Regions from separate parts of the Streptomyces sp. 796.1 genome, predicted to be linked through region 1. Evidence: riboswitches for the same ligand, from Rfam matches in the RefSeq annotation. Region 1 holds a riboswitch; each other region holds the start of a gene.
The links. Region 1 has a riboswitch for cyclic di-AMP ahead of ACMA1D_RS27550 (M23 family metallopeptidase). Riboswitches for the same ligand answer to the same signal wherever they lie in the genome.
Positions count from the first base shown of each region.

Region 2: it holds a riboswitch for cyclic di-AMP, as region 1 does, so the genes downstream of both, ACMA1D_RS23930 (M23 family metallopeptidase) here and ACMA1D_RS27550 (M23 family metallopeptidase) in region 1, are expected to answer to the same signal.
Region 3: it holds a riboswitch for cyclic di-AMP, as region 1 does, so the genes downstream of both, ACMA1D_RS12725 (transglycosylase family protein) here and ACMA1D_RS27550 (M23 family metallopeptidase) in region 1, are expected to answer to the same signal.
Region 4: it holds a riboswitch for cyclic di-AMP, as region 1 does, so the genes downstream of both, ACMA1D_RS28985 (transglycosylase family protein) here and ACMA1D_RS27550 (M23 family metallopeptidase) in region 1, are expected to answer to the same signal.

Region 1 covers NZ_JBLIWA010000048.1:42,217-46,976, forward strand. The annotation lists gene ACMA1D_RS27545 (aldo/keto reductase) at 1-678, opposite strand, end outside; gene ACMA1D_RS27550 (M23 family metallopeptidase) at 863-2,233, opposite strand; cyclic di-AMP (ydaO/yuaA leader) riboswitch at 2,245-2,413, opposite strand; gene ACMA1D_RS27555 (PP2C family protein-serine/threonine phosphatase) at 2,573-3,727, opposite strand; gene ACMA1D_RS27560 (DUF6227 family protein) at 4,474-4,760, opposite strand, start outside.
Region 2 covers NZ_JBLIWA010000038.1:124,088-128,847, reverse strand. The annotation lists gene ACMA1D_RS23935 (winged helix DNA-binding domain-containing protein) at 1-616, shown strand, start outside; gene ACMA1D_RS23930 (M23 family metallopeptidase) at 929-1,852, opposite strand; cyclic di-AMP (ydaO/yuaA leader) riboswitch at 1,866-2,027, opposite strand; gene ACMA1D_RS23925 (M16 family metallopeptidase) at 2,871-4,238, opposite strand; gene ACMA1D_RS23920 (M16 family metallopeptidase) at 4,292-4,760, opposite strand, start outside.
Region 3 covers NZ_JBLIWA010000015.1:130,085-134,844, forward strand. The annotation lists gene ACMA1D_RS12710 (Mut7-C RNAse domain-containing protein) at 1-105, opposite strand, end outside; gene ACMA1D_RS12715 (TetR/AcrR family transcriptional regulator) at 304-882, shown strand; gene ACMA1D_RS12720 (alpha/beta fold hydrolase) at 1,348-2,289, shown strand; cyclic di-AMP (ydaO/yuaA leader) riboswitch at 3,060-3,269, shown strand; gene ACMA1D_RS12725 (transglycosylase family protein) at 3,273-4,601, shown strand.
Region 4 covers NZ_JBLIWA010000056.1:2,256-7,015, forward strand. The annotation lists gene eno (phosphopyruvate hydratase) at 1-418, opposite strand, end outside; gene ACMA1D_RS28985 (transglycosylase family protein) at 1,135-1,896, opposite strand; cyclic di-AMP (ydaO/yuaA leader) riboswitch at 1,899-2,064, opposite strand; gene ACMA1D_RS28990 (transglycosylase family protein) at 2,341-3,582, opposite strand; gene ACMA1D_RS28995 (cytochrome P450 family protein) at 4,148-4,760, opposite strand, start outside.

The sequences.
Region 1 (4,760 bases):
AAGGAACCCGGCGGCCAGCGCGAAGTACGGCACCGCGACCAGGCCGCGGTCGGCGACCACCTGGGCGAGTTCGCCCTCGTAGGTGTCGCGGGAGACCAGGTTGTAGTGCGGCTGGACGGCGACGTAGCGGGCCAGGCCCTCGCGCTCGGAGGCGTCGAGCGCGGCGGTCAGCCGGGCCGGCGAGATGTTGGAGGCCGCGATCTGCCGCACCTTGCCCGCGCGGACGAGTCCGTCCAGCGCGCCGAGGAACTCCTCGACCGGCACCGACTCGTCGTCGTAGTGCGTGTAGTACAGGTCGATGTGGTCGGTCCGCAGCCGGGTCAGCGACGCCTCGACGTCCGCCGTGATCACCTCGGCGGACAGGCCGCGCCGCGTGCCGTCCGGGCCGCTGGCGCCGCCGACCTTGGTGGCGATGACGACCCGGTCGCGGTTGCCGCGCGCCGCGAGCCAGTTGCCGATGATGGCCTCCGACTCGCCGCCCGAGTTGCCCGGCACCCAGGCCGAGTACACGTCGGCGGTGTCGATGAAGTTGCCGCCGGCGCCCGCGTAGGCGTCCAGGATGGCGAAGGACTGCGCCTGGTCGGCGCCCCAGCCGAAGACGTTGCCGCCCAGCGAGAGCGGGAAGACCTCGACGTCGCCGATCAGGCGGGCCCGTGTGCTCGGTACGTGTTCAACCATGCCCGTGGCCAACGGCCCCGCCCAGCGCCCTATTCCCGCCCCGCCCCGCCGATCCGCCGTACGGGTCACCCACGCCGTACGCGCCGTACGCGCCCTGCGGACCAACCGGCCGCACGAGCCGGACGCGCCACCGCGCCGCACGCCCCACCCACCGGCCCGCGGGCCCCGCGGCCCCGCCGGCCCGCTACGGCTGGAGGCCGTGTTCCCGCAGCCACGCCACGGGGTCGATCGGCGCGCCGCCGCCCGGCCTGACCTCCAGGTGCAGGTGCGGCCCGGTGACGTTGCCGGTCGCGCCCACCCGGCCGATCACGTCGCCGGTGCCGACCTGGCCCGAGGTCTGCGTCATGGAGGACAGGTGGCAGTACCAGACCTCGGTGCCGTCGGGGAGCGTGAGGACGATGCGGTAGCCGTACGAACCGGCCCAGCCCGCCTGCGTGATGGTGCCGCCGTGCACCGCCTTGACCGGGGTGCCGGTCGGGGCGGCGAAGTCCTGGCCGGTGTGGTTGGCCGACCACATGTCGCCGGCCTGGCCGAACGTGGAGGTCAGCGTGTACGAGCCGACCGGCAGCGCGTAGCTGGCGGCGAGCTTGGCGCGGCGTTCGGCCTCCGCCTTGCGCGCGGCCTCCGCCGCCTTGGCCTCCGCGGCCCGCTTCGCCTCCTCGGCCTTGCGCTTGGCCTCGGCCTCGGCGGCCCGCTTCTTCGCCTGCTCCGCGGCCTGTTCGGCGGCCTTCTTGCGCGCCGCCTCGGCCGCGGCCCGCTCCGCCGCGACCCGCTCGGCGGCCTCGCGCTCGGCCGCGTCCGCCGCGTTCTGCTGGTTCTCGGCCTGCTGGAGGATGCGGGCGCGCAGCGCCTCGCCCGCGTTGGCCGTGCCGTTGGCCGTCTCCTCGACGGTCAGCCCGGCCTGGCTCAGCGGCGTACGGTCCGCCGGGTGCACCGGGGACGCCGGCTGCCCGCCGCCGTCCGCCAGCAGCGGCCCGACGCCGGGGATCTGGTCGGCGTCGGGCAGGGAGTCGACGAGGGCGTCGGCCGCGGCCCCGAGGTCGGGGACGGACAGCGCGGCCTGCGGGCGGTCCTTGGCGCTCGCCATGCCGCCGGCGCCGACCGCCGCGATGACCCCGACGCCGAGCACGGCACCGCTGCGGGCCATCGAGCCGCCGCGCTGCTTCACCACCCGGTGCCGGCCGCGGACCGGGGCGACGCTCTCGGCGGTGGGGTTCCACTCCTCCCCGGGCGCGCTGCCCGGGGCTTCGTCCTCGGACGCGCCCCAGGGTGGCGGGTCGCCCCAGGGCGCCGGCTCGGGCGCCGCGCCGGGCGCCGTCCCGAGCGTCATCTCATCCGTCATCTCGACTGCCGCGCCGGGGAGTTCGTCCGTACGGCCGGCGAAGGGGAGCCCGCCGGGATGGCCGTCGGGGTGGCCACCGGGGTGCGCCGCGACCTGGCCCCCGGGGTGCGCGGCGAACTGCCCGCCGGGGTGCCCGGCGAAGGGACCGCCGGCATGTTCGGCGGGGTCGGCCGCGGGAGAAGCCGGGCCGGAGGCAGACCTGTTGGACGCCACGGAGGCGTGCTCCTTTCCTTCCTTCTCGCCTACCGGGTTAGCTGACGGGTTCGGAGCAGGAAGGTCTCCTACGGGCCGTGGACGACCCGATTCACCCCAAGGGTTGGTTCCCCGGTTCCCTCGTCTCGGCCCCGCCGGGAACGGCGGTGTCGTGCCTGAGGAATTCGGCGACGGCGCACGGAGCCGCCTCTTGCGGCGGCGGTGACGACCGCGCTGCGTTATCGAACGTTAATAGAGGCTCGGGTGTGATTCCAAGCTGTTCTGGGGAATAGGGCACCGCCTTTGCCGGACCGCCTACCGAACTTCAGCAGCCTGGTCAAGATCGACTACCCAGCGCAGTCAACGGCCATCGCCGCGCCCGCCGCGCCGGGCCAGCCCCGGGCCCGACCGGCGCAGCGCGAGCAGCGCCATGTCGTCCACTCGCTGCCCGTGCGTATGCCGCGTCACGTCGGCGATCAGCGTGTCCAGGAGCCCGTCGGGGCTGGCGAAGCGCCGGCCGCCGAGCCGCTGCGTCGGCTCGTAGAACCGGCCGGTCTCGTCGCGCGCCTCGGTCACCCCGTCCGTCAGCATCAGCAGCGTCGCACCGGCCGGGAACGCCGTCTCCGTCACCGTGTCCTGCCAGGCCGCCAGGTCTCCCATGCCGAGCGGCAGCGCGCCCGCGGCCGGCACCAGTTCCCGTACGTTGCCGTCGGGCAGCAACAGGAGGGGCGGCGGGTGGCCGCGGTTGATGAGCCGGAGCCGGCCGCTGCCGGCGTCGTCGATCTCGCCGATGACCGCGGTGGTGAACCCCTCGAACTGGTCGAGCCCGGCCCGCCGGTCGCCCTCCCGGTCCAACGCCCGCTCCAACCGGTCGACCACGCCCTCCAGCGCGGGCTCCTGCTCCGCCGCCTCGCCGAACGCCCCGACGACCACGGCGACCGCCTCCACCGCGTCCAGGCCCTTGCCCCGTACGTCCCCGATGAGCACGCGGGCGCCGTACGGGGACTCCTGCACCGCGTACAGGTCGCCGCCGATCCTGGCGTCGGTCTGCGCCGCGACGTACCTGGCGGCGATCCGCAGCGCGCCCGTCCGGGCCGGCGGCGCGGGCAGTACGGCGCGCTGCGCGGCCTCGGCGACCACCCGGACGGTGGCGAGCTGCCGGTAGTTGCGCCGCACCACCCGGTTGATGGCCAGCGCGAACAGGGCGACGGTCGCCACGGTCGCCACCTCGGTCACCGACAGCGCCCGGTCGGCGGCGCTGTGCGCGAACGCCAGCAGGACCGCGGTGGCGACTGCGGTCGCCGCCACCACGCTCGTCCAGCGCAGCGAGAACAGCGGGGCGGCGATCAGCGAGGCGGCGGTGAGGAACGGCGACGCGGTGTAGTGCGAGGGGGTCAGCAGGTCGAAGACGACACCGCCGGCGAGCAGGACGGCGGGGAGCCAGCGCAGGACATTCCGGGCATGCGCGGCGCGCGGCGACTCCGCTTCCGCTCCGTCCCACCCGGGGTTCCCCACGCGCTGCTCCCGCTCTCGGCTGGCCCGCACCCTACACAGCCCCCTTCACCCGCATCCGTCACACCTTTCCCACCACCACCCCGAACCTCCCCACCCCCACCCCTCGCGAGCGACCCCAGCCCCCCAAGCGGCCTATTCACCCCCCGGGACGGAACCCGTACGAGGCAGCGTCCCGCGCCGGAAGCCAGCGGCTCACCGCCGGGGCGGAGCGCGTACGCAGCGGCGGACGAGGCGGGCGTACGGAATGCGCGTACGGAACGGGCGTACGGATCGGAGGGGGCCGGGAGGCAGAAGGGGGCGGGGCAGCCGCGGGGCGGGCGGGATACCAGACAGCCACAGCCACGATCGCGGGGCCGGCCGCAGCCGGCCGCAAGCCCGGTCCCGCACGCGAACGGTCGGGGCCGGCCGCGGTCGGTGACGACGGGCGGTGACGACGATCGTGCCGACGGACGCCGACCGGGTGGCGCCACCCACGGCCGGCGGATACGCACACGAGGCGAGCCGGTACGCGCGCGAGGCGATCAGGTACGCGCACGGCGGCCGGCCGGGCAGAGAGGCAGGGCGAGGCGGGTGTGCGCGGGTCCGGCAGCCGGACGCGCGCACGGGTCCGGCAGCCGCCTCAGTCGGGAGGGGCGGCGGTACCCGAGGCGGGGAACGGGGGCGGCCTTCGCGGGCGGCGGGGGCGAGGCCGCTCCGCCCTGCGACGGGCCGTCACCCGCCCCCACCGGCCCACGACTTCCTGGTCGCTAGAGCTCGACGCCCAGCGCGCGGGCGTGGCGGTCGGCCGCGCACTCCGCCGCCGCCTCGTCCAGATACACCTCGCACACCAGCCGGCCGTCCGACGTCAGGTTGTGCTCCAACTCCCACAGCACCACCTCGTCCCCGCCCACCAGCAAGAACGCGTGCTCGTAGTAGCGGCACCAGGTGGTGTCCGGGTTGCCCGTACGCAGCCTGGGCTTGGTGGCCAGGGCGATGTCGTGGGCGAACGCCGTGGTCAGCAGGGCGCGTACGTCCTCGCCCGGACGGTCCGGGT
Region 2 (4,760 bases), on a different contig from region 1:
CACCGCCCAGCTGCCGCCGCGCGGGGTGTGGCGCGCCCGGGCCGGCGTGCGCAACGTGCTGCTGGCGTCCTGGCTCGGGCGCCCGGTCGACCCCCTGGCCCCGGACGCCGCGGACCCGGTCGGGCAGGCGCTGGTGCGCCGCTACCTGGCCGCCTTCGGCCCGGCCGCATCGGCTGACGTGCGCGCCTGGTGCGGCGTGGCCGGGCTGCCCGCGGCGATCCGCGCCCTGCGCCCGGAGTTGGTGACCTTCCGCGACGAACGGGGCCGGGAACTCCTCGACCTCCCGGACGCGCCGCGCCCCGACGCCGACACGCCCGCCCCCGTACGCTTCCTGCCCGCGTTCGACAACGCGGTGCTCGGCTACCACGACCGCAGCCGGATCATCGACGACGCGCACCGCGGGCTGTCCGTCACCGGCGCCCGCTTCGTCCTGGTCGACGGCACCGTCGCGGCGACCTGGACCGTCCGGGACGGCACCGTCCGCGTGACACCGCTGCGCCGGCTCTCGCGCACCGACCGCACCGCGGTCGCCGAACAGGGCCAGGCCCTGGCGTCCTTCCTCTCCGAGGACGGTGACGACCGCGACCGGGTGCGCATCGACGCGCCCGCGCCGTAATCCCCAACTCCCGCGCGCGCCCGCACGCGCGTACGCCCGCACTGCCCCTGCCCGCACCCGAACGTGCGGCCCGCACCGGGTTTGGCGCCCGTGGTCGGCGCGTACGGGCGGGCACGCGCGCGGGGCACGCCGAAGGCCCCGGCTTCGGGAGCCGGGGCCTTGGCGGGAGAACGAGTGCCGGGTGGGCGGTGGGCCGTGACCGGGCGGGCCGCTCGCGCGGCATGGGGGCGCCCGGCGGGGCCGCGCGCAAGGGCGCGCACACCGCCACCGTGCCACCGCGGGCGGTGGCCGGCCAAGCGTGGTGAACCGGGGCTAGATGTTGACGCCGTGCGACCTGAGGTAGGCCAGCGGGTCGATGTCCGAGCCGTACTGCGCGGAGGTGCGGGCCTCGAAGTGCAGGTGCGGGCCGGTGGAGTTGCCCGTGCTGCCCGAGATGCCGATCTGCTCGCCCGGCGCCACGGTCTGGCCGACCGAGACGGAGAGGCTGTGCAGGTGGCCGTACTGGGTGTAGGTGCCGTCGTTCATCTTGATGATGACGTTGTTCCCGTACGCACCGCCCCAGCCGGCCTCGACCACGGTGCCGGCGCCCACGGCACGCACCGTGGTGCCCGTGCTGGCGTGGAAGTCGATGCCGGTGTGGCTGCCGGAGGACCAGTTGCCGCCGGACGCCTTGTACTGGGTGGAGACGTAGCTGCCCGCGATCGGCGAAACGTAACTGCCGATCGCCGCGCGCTCGGTGGTGCGGGAGGCACGGGACTGCCCGGTCTGCTCCGTCTGGCTCGCCTGCTCGCTGGCCTTCTGCTGGGCCTCGCGCTCCGCGGCGGCCTTGGCCTCGGCGGCCTTCTTGGCGGCGGCCTTCTTCTTGGCCTCCTCGGCGGCGGCCTTGCGCTTGGCCTCCTCCGCCTTCCGCTTCACCTCGGCGGCGTGCTTGGCGGCCTGCTGGCGCGCCTCTTCCTCCGCCTGCTGCTCCGCCGCGGCCTGCTCGGCGGCGGTGTACTGGGCGTCAGCCTGGGCACCGATCTTGTCGGCGATGTTGTCGTTCAGGGTCACGGCCTGGCGCAGGCCGGTGTCCTGAAGTTCCGGCGACGCATCGGCACCGGAAGCGGCCATCGCGGGCGCCGCGATGCCGGCGACGACTCCGGAGGCGGCGAGAGTGGCCATACCCGCCACATTCGCACTGCTACGGGCGAAACGGGTGGGGCGACGGTGCCGCCCGGTGGCACGGGTGAACGCCATGAGGAGGCGTGCTCCTTTCCTTCCCTCTCGCCTACCGGGTTAGCTGACGGGTTCGGAGCAGGAAGGTCTCCTACGGTCACCACGCCCCGCGAGAGGATGGCGGCCGATTCACCCCAGGGGATTTGGGTCCCCGGCTCCCTCGGCTCGCACCAGAGGGACTCGGCGATGGTTGTCCGGTGCCACGGATGTGGCGGATGCGTGACGAACAACGGCCCTGACGCTAAGCGGGACCACTTTTGATCGGCAAACAGAACCGGCTGTTTGTTGCGCACGCCACACGGCAGATGGGCAGCCTCTCCAGCAAACCAGACATACCGAAAGCCCCTGGATTCCCTCTTGACTCCGCGGCTCCTTAACGCTCCGTCAGCAACAGAGCGCCCGCGCCCCGCTCGCCCGGCCTCGCGCCCGGCCCCCTCACCAGACGCCACGCACCGGCCGCCCCGCCGGCTCCCGCGCCCCGTGACGCCTCGTGAATCCGGTAGGCGACACGGGCGATATGGGCGTACGAGGCCGTACCAGGGCTCCGCGCGCCGCGCCCGCCCCCACTTTCCTCGCACTCCCTTGCCTTGCACTCCCCGTACGCGCGCGCACGCGCGCGAGGCGGTCAGCGGCTCAGGCGGAGGCCCGTCTCAGGAACTCAGTCCGTCTCGGGCACTCAGGCCCGTCGCCGTGACCGCCGTGGCATCCACCCACCCGCCCACGCGCGCGGCCCCGCCCGCGCTCCCTGTCGTACGGAGCGACGCGTACGACGGCTCCGTACGCCAAGGCTCCGCGCAACAGCTTCGTACGGCGAATCCGTACGGAACGCCCGTACAACTGGTCTGCACCGCGGGCTCTGCACCGCGGGGTCTACACGGCGGGACCTGCGCGGCGGGTTCCGCACCGCCCGATCAAGGGGCAGTGCCAGGCCCGGCGGCAGGGCGCCGTTGGGCGGCCGGGCATGCGACGGCCGGACGGGGGCCCCGCCCACTCGGGCGCCCGTCGGTCGCGTGCCCGGCCGCCGCCGGATCGGACGGCGTCAGCCGGAGACCACCCGCACGTCGCCGATGCCCAGCGCCTTCACCGGCTCCTCGATGGCCGAGGCGTCGCCGACCAGCACGGTGACCAGGCGGTCCACCGGGAAGGCGTTCACGACGGCCGCGGTCGCCTCGACCGTGCCGGTCTCGGCGAGCCGGCGGTAGAGGTGGGCCTGGAAGTCGTCCGGCAGGTGCTGTTCCACCTGGTCCGCGAGGGTGCCGGCGACCGATGCCGCCGTCTCGAACTTCAGCGGGGCGATGCCCACCAGGTTCTGCACGGCCACGTCGCGCTCGTCGTCCGTCAGCCCCTCGGCGGCCAGCGTGCGCAGCACCTTCCAGGCGTCCTCCAGCGCCGGCCCGGTCACCTCGGTGGCCACCGAACCGCTGATGGCCAGCAGCGAGAGGCCGGAGCCGTCGGCCGTGGAGCGCAGCACCTGGGCGAAGGCCCGCACGCCGTAGGTGTAGCCCTTCTCCTCACGCAGCACCCGGTCCAGCCGGGAGGTGAGGGTGCCGCCCAGGCAGTAGGTGCCCAACGTCTGCGCCGGCCAGACCCGGTCGTGCCGGTCCGCGCCCACCCGGCCGATGAGCAGTTGGGTCTGCACCGCGCCCGGGCGGTCCACGATGACGACCCGTCCGGTGTCGTCGGCGGCGACGGCCGGCACCGGGCGGGCCTGCCCGGCATCGCCCGTCCAGGCGCCCAGCGTGTCGGCGAGCGCCTCGTCGAGGTCGACGCCGGTGAGGTCGCCGACGACCACGGCGGTGGCCGTCGCGGGACGTACGTGCGCCGTGTAGAAGGCGCGCACCGCGGCGGCGTCCACGGCCGCCACCGTCTCCTCGGTGCCCTGCCGCGGACGGGACATCCGCGAGTCGGCCGGGAAGAGCTCCTTGGAGAGCGTCATCGCCGCCCGCCGGGCCGGATTGGCCAGCTCGTGCGGGATCTCGTCCAACCGGTTGTGCACCAGCCGCTCGACCTCCCCGGCGGGGAAGGCGGGCGTGCGCAGCGCGTCGGCGAGCAGCCCGAGCGCCTTGTGCAGCCGGGAGGCCGGCACCTCAAGCGAGACCCGGACCCCCGGGTGGTCCGCGTACGCGTCCAGGGTCGCGCCGCAGCGCTCAAGCTCGGCGGCGAACTCCTCGGCGGTGTGCCGGTCGGTGCCCTCGGACAGCGCCCGCGCCATGATCGTGGCGACGCCCTCGATGCCCTGCGGCTCGGCCTCAAGCGGCGCGGCGAGGTTGACCTCGACCGCGACCACCTGCTGGCCGGGGCGGTGACAGCGCAGCACGGTCAGGCCGTTGGACAACTGGCCGCGCTCGGGCGCGGGGAACGCCCACGGCTTGGGCTGGCCGGGCTGCGGCTGGGGGTGGAACTGCATGCTCGTCACGGCGGTGTCCGTCGCCTTCGTCTGGCTCGTGGCTGCGGCGTCGCTCACCGGTCGGCCCCTTCCTCGTTGTCCTCGGTCGCTGCGTCGGTCCCGGTGGCCTCGACCACGTCGGTCGGCTCGGTCGGCTCGGCGCCCTCGGCGCTCTCCGCCGGCTCGATCGGCTCGTAGACGAGCACGGCCCGGTTGTCGGGGCGCAGTCGGGCGGCGGCGACGGCCTGCACCTCGGCGGCGGTGATGTCGAGCACCCGGCTCACCGCGGTCAGCGCCAACTGCGGGTCCCCGAACAGCACCGCGTACCGGCACAGTTCGTCGGCCCGGCCGCCGACCGTGGCCAGCCGGTCCAACCATTCGCGTTCGAGTTGCGCCTGGGCGCGCTCCATCTCCTCCGGGCTCGGGCCCTCGGCTGCGAACCTGGCCAGTTCCTCGTCGACGGCCGACTCGATCGCGGGCACCTCGACGCCGCCCGAGGTCTTGACGTCGAGCCAGCCGAGCGAGGGCGCACCGGACAGCCGC
Region 3 (4,760 bases), on a different contig from region 1:
GACGAGCGAGAACGGGGCGCCGCGGCGGTCCGGGGCGAGGAACAGGTGAAGGTCGGCGGCGAACGTCAGTCGGATGCGAGGGCGTGCGGTCACGGTGGTCAGCATGCCACCGTCCCCCGCGCACCGCCGCGGGGTTTCCGGTGCTCAGGGGCCCACCGCGCGCAACGGCAGCCGGCGCCCGCGGCACTCGCCGGGCGCGTCCGGCAGCCCGGGGCACCCACCCGGGCCAGGTTGCCGGGATGGGTTCCGCCCGCATCCGGGAAAATTCTTGAATGACCGGTCAAGATTGTCTAGGGTGGGCGCATGGGCAGGACCAAGGAATTCGATCCGGACGCCGCTTTGCGCTCGGCCATGGAGCTGTTCTGGCGCAAGGGGTACGAGGCCACCTCGATGCAGGACCTGGTGGACCACCTCGGACTCGGCCGCGGCAGCATCTACGGCACCTTCGGCGGCAAGCGCGAGCTCTATCTGAAGGCCGTCGACCGGTACGGCGAGGACGCCAGGGCCGTGCTGGTGCACCGCCTCGCGGGACCGGGCTCCGGCTTGCAGGCGGTGCGGGACCTGGTGCGCTTCTACGGCGCGGGCGCGCTCGCCGACGAGGACTACAAGGGCTGCCTGATGACCAACACCGCGATCGAACTGCCCGCGGACGAGGGGGCCTGTCGGCGGGTGGCCTCCGGTCTCGAAACGTTGGAGACCGCCCTGATGGGCGCGCTGGTCAGGGCCCGTGCCGAGGGTGAACTGGGGCCCGACAAGGACCCGGCGTCCCTCGCCCGGTTCCTGGTGACGCTCCTCCAGGGCATCCGTGTCGTCGGCAAGACCGCGGTGCGTCAGCGCTACCTCGACGACACCGTGGAGCGGGCCCTGGCCCTGCTCGACTGACCCGGGCCAGGCGCGCCGGGTGTGGTGGGTGCGGCGCCGCGGTGGGGTGGGTGTCTGGGCGTGGCGGCGTGTCGCCGGGTGCGCTTCGGTGGCTGTCGAGCCGATGCGCGCGGACCCCGATCGACCCGTCGCCGCGAGGTGGCCCACGCACGCCCCGATCCGCCCCCCGCTCCCACCCTGGCCGCCCGTCGCGCGGTCCCGTACGACGCGCCTCGTCCCTGCCGCCCGTCCTGGCTTCGGCCTGGGCGTGCAGGGTGTGTCACCCATGTCCTGAACGCGATTCACCCCTACCCATTTTCTTGACTGTACGTTCAAGAAAAACCCCTCAATGGCGACCTTGGAAGCGAACCCGGCGCAGCTCCGACCTGACCGTCGGAGCCTCGACGTGGCCCTGCGGGGATCCCGGTCGGGAATCCGTGCCGAGGCCGCCTGATGAGAACCCCTATGAGAAAGAGGAAGACTCCCATGACCGACACGCACCCCGTCCCCACCGATGCGGAGCTCGCAGCCTCGCTCGACGGCGACTTCACCAGCGCGTACGCCACCGTGAACGGCGTCAGGCTGCACCACGTCACCGGCGGCAGCGGCGAACCGCTGATCCTGCTGGGTGGTTGGCCGCAGACCTGGTGGCAGTTCCGCAAGGTGCTGCCCGCGCTGGCCCGCTCCTTCCGGGTGACCGCCGTCGACCTGCGGGGCATGGGCGGCTCGGAGAAGCCGGCGGACGGCTACGACAAGCGCACCATGGCGCGCGACATCCACGAGCTGATCCACCACCTCGGCCACACATCGGCCTTCGTCGCCGGACACGACATCGGCGCCGGGCTCGGCTACCACCTGGCCGCCAACTATCCGGAATCGGTACGCCGGTTGGTCACCATCGACCTCGGCGTCCCCGAGGCGTCCTGGCTGGAGATCCCCATGCTGCCCAGCTCGGACAAGCAGGTCGAGGCCATCTCCCGGGGCCGGGGCGGCTACCCGTGGTGGTTCGCCTTCAACCAACTGCGCGGGCTCCCGGAGGAGTTGCTCGCCGGCCGCTTCCGTCCGGTGATCGACTGGCTGTACGGGCACATGCTCCTCGACCAGGCGTCGGTCGCCGAGGACGCCCGACGTGTCTACGCCCATGCGTACGCCACGCCCGAAGCCATCCGCGCCGGCAACGGCTGGTACCAGACGATGCGCAAGGACGTCATCGACCTCGCCGACCACGCCCCGCTGACGCTGCCCATCCTCACCCTGGCCGGTGAGCTGAGCTACCAGGCCCTGCGCCAGCAGATGGGCCCCGACAAGGGCACCGACATCCGTGTGGTGGAGGTCCGTGGCAGCGGCCACTACGTCCCCGAGGAGCAGCCGGAGGCGGTCGTACGGGAACTGCTCGCCTTCTTCGGGGCGGCGGGCCCACAGGAGTAGGTCGACACCCGGTGCGGGCCCACCTCGGGCCCGCACCGAGGCCGAATTCGGGAAATCACCCGCACCGCCCCTACCCTCCCCACTCCACCCCGGCCGAAGCCGGGAGGCATTTTCCCCGCTCCCTCCTCGCCCCCTTCCCTTCCCTCTTCTTGGAGTCCCCTCCTTGCGTCCCCTCCTTACGTACCGACCCCTCGCGGCGGGGGAGGGGCTTTCCCATGAGGTGGGCGCCCCCTCGTCTATGTCGACCGGGTCGTCGTGCGGGCGGAGTCGATCAATAGGGGAATCGCCCGGCGGGCGGGGCGCTGGCCGGGATTTCCAGAATTCTTAGCGCGAGAGGCAACCTCGCGCGGTTTCGGCGCGTATTCCTGGGTAGCAGGGACGCAGACGAGGACCAGTAATGTGGCCTGGGCCACAAGAAGCGGGCCGCGGAAGAGTGTCGGGAGCTCCGTCGAAGAGGCCGAACAAGATCATTTGAACAGAACTTTTCGGACTTTCCGGGCTCTGTGGTGCACCTCACCGGCGCCCCGCGATGATCTGTCACGTGCTGTGGTCGCCCGATCCCCTTCCGATCGCGGGAACCCCGCGCCGCCTGCGATGTCGCCCGCGGCCCGTACTTCGAAATATCGCAGTACGGCACAGATCCCGTGCAGAGCGTTATCTCTTCTCGCGAGTTATCGGCTGCAATGGATCTCCATCGGCGGGTTCAGGCTTGTCGGCAGGGAAATGAATGTGTTTTGTTGGCGATCCCGCTGAAACGAAGGCGGGTATCCGACGCCGGAATGCCGAATCTTGCCGCTGGCCGAGGAGAAACTTCAAAGTCATGACGGCAAGAGCGGGGGAACCAGGTAAGTGCCGCACCGCGTCTCAGCGCGGTCGGCTTGGGGTGAAGACGTGTCGCGGCACCCCGCCGCACCAGACGCGTCCGGGCAACTCCAGCCCGAATCCGACAGCTCACCTCGTAGGCATAGGAGAGGGCTACCCCTATGTCTTTTCGCGCACGCCACAGCCGCATCAGCCCCCGTCGTCTTGCGCGCATCTCCGTCGCGCTGACCGCTGGCGGCGCCGGCCTCGCCATCCCGTTCCTGGGCGCCACCCAGGCCAACGCCGCCTCCGTGGACGTCTGGGAGAAGGTCGCCCAGTGCGAGGCCACCGGCAACTGGAGCATCAACACCGGTAACGGCTTCTACGGCGGCCTCCAGTTCACCGACAGCACCTGGCGCTCCTTCGGCGGCACGGCCTACGCGCCGCGCGCCGACCTGGCCACCAAGGACCAGCAGATCGCCATCGCCGAGAAGGTCCTCAAGGTGCAGGGCCCCGGCGCCTGGCCGGTGTGCTCCGTCAAGGCGGGCCTGACCGCCGGCGGCCCGACCCCGCAGATCGCCCCCGACGGCGCCCGCGAGCAGGGCAACACCACCACTCGCGACAGCCGCCCGACCCAGCAGGTCGCGCCCCAGGCCGCCCCGAAGGCTGCCGCCCCCAAGGCTGCTCCGAAGGTCGCCCCCAAGGCTGCCCCCAAGGCCGAGGTGAAGTCCGCTCCGCGCACCCACCAGCACACCGCGGGCACCTCGTACACCGTGCGTTCCGGTGACACCCTGTTCAAGATCGCCCAGGCGCACGACGTCAACGGTGGCTGGCGCGCCGTCTACGACCGCAACCAGGACGTCGTCGGCAAGAACCCCAACCTGATCTACCCGGACCAGCGCCTGACGCTGCCCGGTGCCGGCTCCGCGCTGAAGGCCCCGCAGAAGAGCGCTCCGCAGCAGCAGGCCGCCCCGGCCCCGCAGCAGCAGCGCGCCCCGCAGGCCGCCCAGCCGAAGGCGCCGCAGCAGCAGGCCCCGAAGCAGCAGGTCGCGCCCAAGTCCGCGCCGGTCCAGCAGGCCCAGCCGCAGACCGAGGCCGCCACCTCGACCGGCTTCACCGCCCCGGTGGCCGGCTCCACCGGCACCCCGTACCGCCAGGCCGGCGGTAGCTGGTCCAGCGGCTACCACACCGGTGTGGACTTCCCCGTCGGCACCGGCACCACGGTCAAGGCCATCGGCGCCGGCCAGGTCGTCTCCGCCGGCTGGGCGGGCTCGTACGGCAACCAGGTCGTCATCCGCCACGCGGACGGCCACTACAGCCAGTACGCGCACCTGTCGCAGCTCACCGTCTCGGCCGGGCAGAGCGTCTCCGGCGGCCAGCAGATCGGCCTGTCCGGCAGCACCGGCAACAGCAGCGGCCCGCACCTGCACTTCGAGGTCCGCACCGGCGCCGGCTACGGCTCGGACGTCGACCCGATCGCGTACCTGCGCGCCAAGGGTGTCAGCATCTGATCACCCCAGTCGCTGACCGGCTGCCACTGACCGGTCGCTGACCGGGGCGGCAGGCAGCCCCAGCACCACGGATGTGCCCCTTCGCCCACCCGGCGAAGGGGCACATCGGCGTTCTCCGGGGCAACCCGCCCCGGCACCGGGCGTGACGGGCCCGGCCGC
Region 4 (4,760 bases), on a different contig from region 1:
GCGCGTTCGGGCCGCCGAGGTAGCGGAAGAGCGGCAGGTCGGACGCCTCGGAAGCGGCGTGCGCGACGGCCAGCGAGACGCCCAGGATGGCGTTGGCGCCGAGCGAGGACTTGTCGGGCGTGGCGTCCAGGTCGAACATGGCCTGGTCGATCAGCCGCTGCTCGGTGGCGTCGTAGCCGACCAGCTCCGGGCCGATCTGCTCGATGACCGCGAGCACGGCCTTCTCCACACCCTTGCCGCCGTAGCGGGCCTTGTCGCCGTCCCGCAGCTCAAGGGCCTCGAACTGGCCGGTCGAGGCGCCGGACGGCACGGCAGCACGGCCGGTGCTGCCGTCGTCGAGGCCGACCTCGACCTCGACCGTGGGGTTGCCTCGCGAATCGAGGATCTCGCGGGCTACGACGACGTCGATAGACGGCACGAGCGGTCTCCTTCGTGTGGGTCTGAGCTTCTGCGTCATGAGCCTAACCGGCCCCGGTGCCCCGGCTCGCCGCGCGCCCGTCCGACGAGACGACAGCGCGGACAAAAACGCAGATCGCTGGGCGAACGGCACACCCGAATCGGTGGCGCGGCTCCCCGGGCGGCGCTGGCCGGGGCGGGCACAAAGGGCGCTCGCGGCATGCCTACGCCCCGTGGGCGACGGTACGCCGTCGCCGCCGCGTACGCCTCGCGTCCATTCGACGTCCAGGCGGGGACGGGGTCCCGTGCGGCGGCTGGGTGTGGGGGGCGTGGGGGCTGTGGAGCGGGTGGTGGCGCTGTGGGGCGCCGGCCGGCGGCCGGACGCGGGGGCTGCGCCGTGGGGGGGGCCGGGGCCTAGTCGTACGGCCGCTGTGGCTCGCGGGGGCCGTGGGGCGTACGGGCCTGGGGCTCGTACCGGCCGATTCGTACGGACTGGGCTCGTACGGACCGGCTCATACGGGCCGCGCGGCGGGCGGGCGCGGTGGGGCGCGGGTTGCGGGCCGGGGCGGCGGGGGGCCGTGGACGGCGTGGGGCCGGGGCCAACGCGGAGCCCCGCCGCGATGCGCTCGGGGGAAGGCGCACCGTGGCGGGGCGGTCTGCGGCGCCGTGCGGCGCTGGGGTACGGCACCCGGCCCGCGGCCGGCCCTGGGCGGAGCCGGCCGGGGTCGGGGTGGTGGGTCAGCTCAGGTGGAGCTGCTGGCCCGGGTAGATCAGGTCGGCATCGGTGATGATGTCGTCGTTCAGGTCGTACAGCTTGGCCCAGCCGCCCTTGACGCCCTCGGCCTCAGCGATCTTGGCGAGCGTGTCGCCGGACTCGACCTTGTACTCGCCGTCGCCCTTCTTGATGGTCTTCGGGGCGGTGTGCTGCGGCGCGGCCTGCTGCGGGGCGGCGTGGCGCGGCACGTAGCGCTCGGCGCTGCGGCTCGGGGCCTGCTCCTGGGTGGTGCGCGGCGCGGCGTGCTTGGGGGCGGCCTTCGGCGCGGCCTGCTGCGGGGCGGCCTGCTGCTGGGGCGCGGTGTGCTGCTTCGGCGCCTGCTGCTTGGGGGCCTGCTGCTTGGGCGCGGTGTAGCCGCCCTGGGTCAGGTTGACGCCGCAGTGCGGCCAGGCGCCCTTGCCCTGGCTGGCGAGGACCTTCTCGGCGATCTGGATCTGCTGCGCCTTGGACGCCAGGTTGGCGGTCGGGGCGTACGCGGTGCCGCCGTACGCGGCCCAGGTGGAGGCGGAGAACTGGAGGCCGCCGTAGTAGCCGTTGCCGGTGTTGATCGACCAGTTGCCGGTGGACTCGCACTGGGCGACCTGGTCCCACTGCGAGGTGGTGGCCGCGTTGGCGTTGGCGGCGCCCATCAGCGGCACGGCGACGGCCGCACCGGTCACGCCGGCGAGCGTGGCTATCCGGGTGGCCTTGGACGGACGACGGTGCTTGCCCTTGGAAATCAGCATGTTGGTTTCCTCACCGACGCCTACGAGGTGAGCTGTCGGGTTCGGACTGTGAGTTGCCCGGCCGCGGTCTCCCGCAGCTTCACCCCTAGCCGTTCAGCCCCCTCGTACCCCGGACCGTTCGGCACTTACCTGTGGTTCCCCCGCTCCTGCCTTCGGCGCTTGACGCGTCGGCTTCCCCCCGGCCGCCGGCAGGATTCGGCGTGACGACCAGTGGCGCTCGCGGTGGCGAGCGATGAAGACCGTAATCACAGATCCCCGGAGTGCTCAAACCCCTACATCCCTGGAAAGTCAGTGGGGTTTACCCGCAAGAAAATCACATCCCCGCAGGTCAGACAGCATGGCTACAGATTGGGCAAGCGAGACACGCCGGGAAGCCAAAGAGACCCATGTCTCACTTTCGCCAAACGGGGCACATCACCATCAATTGCCCCGCCCGGCGGCCCGTCAGCGTTCCGCTTTCACCCCAAGGTCAAGCTTTTGACCAGGCAAGATCAGGTCCGGATCGGCGCCCACGACCTTTTCATTTGCCACGTAGAGCGCCGGCCAGCCGCCCGGGGTCGCATGGCGCTCGGCGATCGCCGACAACGTGTCGCCGGAACGCACCTCGTGCTCACCCTGCGTGACGCCGTCCGCGCCCTTGACCCCGTCGCGCCCGCGCTCGCTGCGGTCGGCGTGGCGGCCCCCGGGACGCTCCGTCGCGCCCTCGCCACGGTCCGCGTCCGCGCCGGACTCGGGGCTCGGTTCGCCGCGGTGCTTGCCGGTGCCCGCGCCGGCGTCCGCGCCGGCCCCCGCGCCGGTCTCCGCCGGGTCGCCGCTGCCGCCGGCATGTCGGCCGCTTCCGGCCCGATCCGCGTCCCGCTCGGCGCCGTCGCCGGCCTCGCCGTCCGCCTTGCCGGTCGACTCGCCGTCCGCCCCGCCGCCGGCCTTGTCGCCGGCCTTGTCGCCGCTGTCGCCGCGCTCGGGCGACTGCGCGCGGTCCGTGGTCGAACCATCGGCACGGTCGGTGTCCGCCGCGCGGTCGGTGTCGTCGCCGTCCGCGCCGTCGCGCGCCTCGCCGGCCGGGGTCTTGGCGTCCGCGTCCCGGTCGGCGTCGCGGCCGGCGCCCCGGTCCGCGCCGTCGCGGGCGTCACCCCCGGCCTTCTCGCCCCGGTCGCGGTCCGTCTTCGCCGGCTCGTCGTCGGACTTGTGCTCGCCGTCCGCCGCCCCGCCGGGTCTGGAGGTGGGCCCGGGCGCCGGCAGCGTGCCGTCGTCGCCGCGCTGGGGGCGGCTGCGCTCGGAGGTGTCGCCCGGGTTGACGTCGGGGACCTTGCCGTCCTCGGCGAGGCCGACGGTCTTCGCGCAGCCGCTCCAGGCCACCGGACCGCGGTCGGCCAGGATGTCCTCGGCGATGGCTATCTGCTGGGCGCGGCTGGCCAGGTCGGGGCGGGGCGCGTGGTCGGTGCCGCCGTAGAGCTGCCAGGCGTCCAGGCTGAGGCCGAGGCCGCCGTACTTCCCGTTGCCCTCGTTGGCGCTCCAGACGCCGCCGCTCTCGCAGTCCGCGACCCGGTCCCAGGTCTGCGCGTCGGCGGCGCCGGCACCGGTGGCGCCGAGCAGCGGAAGGGCGATTCCGGCGCCGGTCACCCCCGCTGCGACGACGATGGCCGGGGCCTGACGGGGGCGACGATGTTTGCCGTTGCCGGATCGCATACGGGTGCCTCTCGTGTGGCGGCAGATTTTGACGGTCGAAAATACTGCCGCCGCCGGACCGTCACAAGCTGATGTAGCGGAGGTCACGCACCGATCACACATATGACGCCCCGTCAGTCACGGCTCGCGCGGCCCGTTTTCCCGGCGCCCTAGCACAGCCGCCGGCGCGCCCCGCGGCCGGCCGGCGCCGAGCCCGCTCCGGACGCTCCGTCACCAGGGCGCGTACGAGGTCACGGACGGGGCGCGCGGCCATCCGGAAGCGGGGACACCGCCCCCGCCGCGCGCCCCAGCACGCCGAACGGCCGTCGCCCCGGGCACCGCCCGCCGTGACTTCCCCACCCGGCCGCGGAGACGGCACATCCGGCATCGGACGTAGCCGAGCTACGCACCGTGGGGTGACGGCGCGCCAGGGGGCGGCGGAGAGGGGCGGTACGGGCGGGATCGGGCGATTTCTGAGCTGCGGGGTGGCGGTGGTGGGGCCGGTGGGGCGACGGCTGCTCGCGGTCGGACCGTGGGGGCCAGCGGCCCGCCGCGGTCGATGGGCGGGAGCTGCGGCCCGCTGCGGTCACTGAGTCGGTGCGGTCGGAGTGATCGGTGCGGCCGGCGCGGTCGGAGCGATCGGAGCGGTCGGTGTGAAGGCGACCGGCAGGGTGCGCAGGCCGCGCATGATGAGGCCGCCGCGCCAGCGCAGTTCGTCGGGGTCGACCGCCAGGTGCAGATCGGGCAGCCGGGTCAGCAGGGTGCCGATCGCGGTCCTGGCCTCGATCCGGGCGAGCGGGGCGCCCACGCAGTAGTGGATGCCGTGCCCGTACCCCAGGTGCTGGTTGTCGCGGCGGGTCAGGTCGAGCCGGTCCGGGTCGGCGAACCGCTCCGGGTCGCGGTCGGCAGCCGCCAGCACCACGAGCACCGGCTCGCCCGCGGCGACGTGCTGCCCGTCGATGGTCAGCGGCTCGGTGGCGAACCGCCAGGTGGCGAGCTCGACCGGCCCGTCGTACCGCAGCAACTCCTCCACGCCGCTGTGCAACATCGCCTCGTCCCCGGCGGCCAGGGCGCCCTGCAACCTGGCCCGCTCCCCCGGGTTGCGGAGCAGCGCGAGCGTCCCGTTGCCGATCAGGTTGATGGTCGTCTCGAACCCGGCGAACAGCAGCACGAAGCACATGGCCGCGGCCTCGTTCTCG